2 regions of the Shewanella sp. S23-S33 genome follow, and region 1 is predicted to be linked to the other one. Evidence: predicted binding sites of a transcription regulator. Region 1 holds the regulator's gene; the other holds the start of a gene.
What was found. Region 1 encodes FliA, which starts transcription of late flagellar genes. Its sites were predicted from a motif close to CTAAAGNTNNNNNNNNNNNNGCCGATA; they were not measured.
Positions count from the first base shown of each region.

Region 2: a site for FliA is predicted at 2,247-2,273, ahead of pomA (flagellar motor protein PomA). Genes of this name have one in related genera too.

Region 1 is NZ_JBHFFD010000019.1:67,701-70,872, forward strand. Features, by position in the region: gene flhF (flagellar biosynthesis protein FlhF) at 1-484, shown strand, start outside; gene ACHA99_RS05325 (MinD/ParA family protein) at 489-1,370, shown strand; gene ACHA99_RS05330 (RNA polymerase sigma factor FliA) at 1,363-2,076, shown strand; gene cheY (chemotaxis response regulator CheY) at 2,124-2,507, shown strand; gene ACHA99_RS05340 (protein phosphatase CheZ) at 2,521-3,172, shown strand, end outside.
Region 2 is NZ_JBHFFD010000014.1:217,341-220,512, forward strand. Features, by position in the region: gene ACHA99_RS04190 (flagellar motor protein MotB) at 385-1,317, opposite strand; gene pomA (flagellar motor protein PomA) at 1,321-2,088, opposite strand; gene xseB (exodeoxyribonuclease VII small subunit) at 2,403-2,642, shown strand; gene ispA ((2E,6E)-farnesyl diphosphate synthase) at 2,645-3,172, shown strand, end outside.

The DNA.
Region 1 (3,172 bases):
CTGCCCAGTAAAGCAAGCTCATGATCTAAATGAATTAGAGCAAATTCTCTATCAGTTTAGGAATCGCAAGCTAGTATTGATAGATACGGCTGGCATGGGACAGCGAGATATGCGCCTTTACCAGCAACTTGATAATTTAACTGCAAATAGCAGGATACCTATCCGCAGTTATCTGGTACTGTCTGCGACAGGGCAGCGCCGTGTGCTGCAAGATGCAGTCAATCATTTTAAACGCATTCCCCTATCTGGTGTCGTTCTCACAAAACTCGATGAATCTGTGTCGTTAGCAGGGGCATTAAGTGTGTTGATCCAAAACGGATTACCATTAAGTTATATTACTGATGGACAAAGAGTTCCTGAAGATATGAAAGTTGCGGATACCCTAGATTTAGCCCAGCAGGCACTCGCAGCGTTAGATAGTACAGAACAACAATCATTACAAGACACAGCGTGGTCAGATAATATGGCCTGTGCATTTGAGTAGATTTATGACCCTGGATCAAGCAAGTGGTTTACGTATGATGAATCAACCCTATAACGAAAAAGTGAAAGTAATCGCGGTCACTGGTGGTAAAGGAGGCGTGGGTAAAACCAGCGTTTCTATTAATACTGCTGTGGCATTAGCCGAAAAAGGCAAGCGTGTCTTGGTACTTGACGCTGACCTTGGCTTAGCAAACGTCGACGTCATGCTGGGTATTCGTGCCGAGCGTAACCTCTCTCATGTTCTCTCTGGTGATGCAGAGCTTGACGATATTATCGTGCGTGGTCCTAAGGGGATAGGCATAGTACCTGCCACCTCAGGAACACAGGGGATGGTGGAATTAAGCCCTGCGCAACATGCTGGATTAATCCGTGCATTTAGTGAGATGCGGACTCAGTTTGATATTCTAGTCGTAGATACTGCGGCTGGGATCTCAGATATGGTGCTCAGTTTCTCACGTGCTTCGCAGGATGTGTTAGTCGTTGTTTGTGATGAACCCACTTCGATTACCGATGCCTACGCCCTGATTAAAATTCTCAGCCGTGAGCATGGTGTGTTCCGTTTTAAAATAGTTGCCAATATGGTGCGTAGTTTACGCGAAGGTATGGAATTATTTGCTAAACTCAGTAAAGTGACCGACAGATTTTTAGATGTTGCACTTGAATTAGTCGCCACGATTCCATTTGACGAAAATTTACGTAAATCTGTTCGTAAACAAAAATTGGTGGTTGAAGCTTATCCTAAATCACCAGCGGCGATTGCGTATCAAGGATTGGCAAATAAAATTTTGAGCTGGCCTGTGCCGCAGCAACCTGGTGGGCATTTGGAGTTTTTCGTTGAGCGTTTAGTACAACGACCAGATTTTCAAGAGGAAAAAACGAGTGAATAAAGCCGCTGCGTATACTTGTTTAGACAATAAATCGTCGATCGTTGAACAGTATGCTCCGTTGGTTAAAAGAATTGCGCATCATTTACTCGCCAGACTACCTGCATCTGTGCAGTTAGATGATTTACTCCAAGCTGGGATGATGGGGTTACTAGAAGCATCATCCAAGTTTGATGGTGGCAAGGGTGCGAAATTTGAAACCTTCGCCGGCATACGCATACGTGGAGCCATGTTAGATGAAATTCGTCGTGGCGACTGGGTCCCTCGTTCCGTTCATCGTAACAATCGTAAGGTTGCACACGCTATTGATGAGTTAGAGCAAGAACTGGGCCGTGATGCACGCGACACAGAAATTGCAGAAAAACTTGATATGACGCTCGATGAGTACCATCATATTCTTAACGATGTTTCTGTCGGAAAAATCATAGGGATAGAAGATTTAGGCGTATCTCAGGATATACTTACAGTGAGTGATCGGTCCGATGATGATTCATTTGAAGCATTAGCTGAGAACCAATTTCATTCTGCTCTGGTTGAGGCAATTAAATTATTGCCTGAAAGAGATGCATTAGTGTTATCCCTGTACTACGATGAAGCATTGAATTTAAAAGAGATTGGCGCCATTCTTGAAGTCAGTGAATCGCGGGTTAGCCAGATATTAAGTCAGGCAATGTTGCGATTGAAAGCTAAACTCAAGCACTGGACATAAGTATAATTATTAATCGAGCACAGAATGTCAGCTCACCGGAGGAAACCTTGGACAAGAATATGAAGATTCTCATTGTTGACGATTTTTCGACAATGAGGCGTATCATCAAGAACTTGTTGCGAGACTTGGGGTTTAATAACACCCAAGAAGCAGACGATGGCTCAACAGCCCTGCCGATGTTGCAAAAGGGGGATTTTGATTTTGTTGTTACAGATTGGAATATGCCTGGTATGCAAGGAATCGATCTGTTAAAAGCAATTCGCGCTGATGATTCGCTGAAGCATTTACCCGTATTAATGGTGACTGCTGAAGCAAAACGTGAACAGATTATTGCTGCCGCTCAAGCGGGAGTGAATGGTTATGTGGTTAAGCCTTTTACCGCTGCAACGCTGAAAGAGAAGTTAGATAAAATATTCGAACGACTCGCTTGAGCAAGGATGAGCTATGAAGTCACAAACATCAGGGCTCATCACGCTCGAGCAAGCTCAGCACTTAGTTGAATTATTAAGTGCAGGTGAGCAAAGTCAGGCAGATGATTTATTTCGGGAGCTTGCTGCTCCACTGCAACGAGAATTATTCGAAGAAGTAGGTAAATTAACTCGGCAACTTCATAGTGCGCTGATGGATTTTCAAGTTGATAATCGTCTTGCTGAATTAGCCAATACAGAGATCCCCGATGCCAAGCAACGTTTAAATTACGTTATTGACATGACCGAACAAGCTGCAAATAAAACCATGGATGCGGTTGAAGAATGTTTACCTTTGGCTAATGCCGTGACCGTAAATATTCAAAATGTCATGCCATCTTGGGACAGATTAATGCGACGCGAGATAGCGCTGACTGAATTTAAGGGCCTTTGTCACGATGTACAAGACCTTATGTCTCGTAGTGCAAATGACTCGACTCGATTACGTGAATTGCTTAATCAAATTTTGATGGCGCAAGATTTTCAAGACTTAACAGGACAAATAATACGTCGTGTTATTGATCTAGTAATGGAAGTAGAAAGTAATCTGGTTTCTATGCTGACGGTATTTGGTGAGCAACCTATGATTGAAAGTCAGATTGCTCAGAAAAATAATATTGAAGCAGAAG
Region 2 (3,172 bases), on a different contig from region 1:
AAAGGCGAGTTTCAGCGCACATAGCTAACAGCGACACAGGCCACATTTATGGCGTATTCATTGCGTATTCATTGCGTATTAATGACTAAATCACGGCAGCTAATTAGGTTGAAATAATGTCACTAAAGCCTATTCGAATAGTTTGAGTTGCCCTGCTTAAAATAAGTGATTTGAGATGAATCATTAACAATTAAGTCGTTGAGGGATGGTTAAGGAAACTTAGGGATTACACACTCAATGTGATTAACGTAAAGCCCAAATGGATTTAAATCAACCACAGCGATTTGATGCATAACACGTTAACTAAAAGGGAAAAGTCCACATTAGCTCAATAAAAAAGCCGCAAGATTATTGCGGTTTTAGATTGGGAAAGTATCTAAACACTTAAGGCGAATTACCGATCTGAATTTCTTCAGACTCCTTAGCTTTACCTTGCTCAATAGCAATTTCAACCCTGCGGTTACGGGCACGATTTTCCGGAGAATCGTTAGGCACAATCGGATTGTTAGACGCCATACCAACCACTTTCATTCGATTAGAATCAAAGCCGCTGACCTGCACTAACTCATGGGCCACTGCCACGGCACGTTTGCTGGATAAATCCCAATTAGAACTATAGAGCTCATCGCTTATTTGCATATCATCCGTGTAACCTGACACTGTGATGACACCTGGCACATCTTTTAACAATTCGCCGACTGAGCGCACCACAGGTTTAAATCGAGGCTGCAGGAAGCCTGAGCCAGAAGCAAACGACCCCTTCTCACGTATACGAATAATAATCTGCTGACCTAATGACTCAATTTCAATCGCTCCATCGGTGATCTCTTTATTGAGCTCCTGCGCCATCTTCTTCACTTGCTGATTGATCTTTTCTTGTGCCGCTGCCGCTTCCGCTTTAACCGCATCGGCCACTTCTTGCGCCGTTGCACTCGCTTCGCCACCCCGCTGAGAACCATTTTGCTGCTGCACGCCGCCCGCACTATCGTCTTCACCCGCTTGGAAATCCAATACAGGTTCAGTCATTTCATTCGTTTGCTGGTTAATGATTTCAATCGGAGTCGGATCGGGACGACCGGGTCTAAATTCTAAGGCAATGACAGAAGTCCCTTTCGGGATGTCTTTAACTTCCACCTTATTTTGCACACCAAAGGCATACTTCATTGAGCCCGCGATCTGCTTAAACTTCATCACGTCCATTTCAGAAAATGACAATAACAACACGAAGAAGCACATCAACAGCGACATCAAGTCGGCAAATGTTGCAAGCCACATCGGTGCTCCGGGCGGTGGACAGTTGCACTTAGCCTTAGCCATTGGCTACTCTCCGTCCGTTGTATCTATTTTGCGATTTTTCTCAGCCAGATAATTTTTCAAGAAGCCTTCAATCACCCTAGGGTTTTGTCCGTCTTGAATCGCCAATACCGCATCCATAATAAGATTACGGTTAAGCATTTCTTCTCCCATCCTAATTGTTAGCTTATCCGCGATAGGCAAGCAAACCATGTTAGCGACCATAGCGCCGTATAATGTGGTTAACAAAGCAACGGCCATCGAGGGACCAATAGATTTAGGATCTGACATGTTAGATAGCATGGCCACAAGACCCACAAGCGTACCTATCATGCCCATTGCTGGGCCAACATCGCCAAAGGCTCTAAATATGCCAATCCCCGTCCGATGACGTTCTTCCGTTAAAGCGATATCCTTCTCTAGAGCTGCACGCACTACTTCACCATCATGACCATCGACTAACATATCGACAGCCTTTTGCATAAAAGTATTGCTAATTTGCGCTTCTTCTAATGCCAAAAACCCCCCTTTACGGGCAGCATCCGCCATAGTGACTGACTGTTCAATCAAATCTTCTGGTTTATCAATCTTAAATACAAAAGCTTTCAAAGCAATTTTAACGGCGCTTAAAAACTGTTTAAGAGTGAACTTCATCATTACCACGAAGAAGGACCCACCGAACACAATCAGGATCGAGGGCACATCAACGAAAATCATCAAGCCGCCACTGGTCACCATAGCGCCGAGAATAAAACCAAAGGCTCCCACAATTCCGATTATTGTTGCTAAATCCACAACGGCTCCTCAATTTTCGTAATAAACGACATAATACTTACTCTGGGTAAGCAAGAACACTCAGTTATTCTACCGAATAAGATAATCCCACCGACACACATACGAGCCTTGTTTATCCAGTTAAAAATTACCATACAAATGATGATACTATTGTCAGTTATCGGACACACACTAAGCAAGTTTAGCGACAATTTATATTTTCTGGAAAAATTTCAGTAACAAAGCGTGCTATTGAGCAAATATCTTTAGTCTGAATTTGACCCTTACGCCGCCCTGATATACCTTGTGTCCGCTAAATCAAAGGAAACCTGAACGTGGCGAAGAAACCCGAAAATCTTAGTTTTGAAGAATCCCTTGGCGAACTTGAACGCATCGTTGCCGATCTAGAACAAGGCGATATCTCCCTCGATGACGCGTTAAAACAATTTGAACGTGGCATCAATCTCGTTCGAAATAGCCAAGCAAAACTCGAACAAGCCCAACAAAAAGTGGCCATTTTACTGAAACAAGACGAAAATGCGCCCCTATCCCCCTATGCCGTTGAGGGCGAATAAGCGTGTTAGTCAGTACCATTCAAGAATATCAACAACGAGTTGATGATCAATTAAAACAGCGTTTTAGTACGCTTGAAGATACAGCTCCCCAATTAAAAGCCGCTATGACTTACGGTGCCTTATTGGGAGGGAAGCGCATTCGACCGTTCCTCGTATACAGTGTAGGACGCATGTTTGGGGTCGAACTTGAAAAGTTAGATGCTTGCGCCGCAGCTATTGAATGTATCCATGCTTATTCATTAATCCACGACGATTTACCCGCCATGGACGATGACGAGCTCCGTCGTGGCCAGCCGACCGTGCATATTGCCTTTGATGAAGCGACGGCCATTTTAGCGGGGGATGCTCTGCAAACCTTAGCCTTTGAAATTGTCACCGAAACCGTACCAGGGATCAGCAGCGAACAACATATTGCTATGGTAAGAGTATTAGCCAAAGCCTCAGGTTATCGTGGTATGTGTGGAGGCCAAGCGATAGACTTAGCCTCGACCGATAAACATATTGATCTTAAAGCATTAACTCAGCTACAT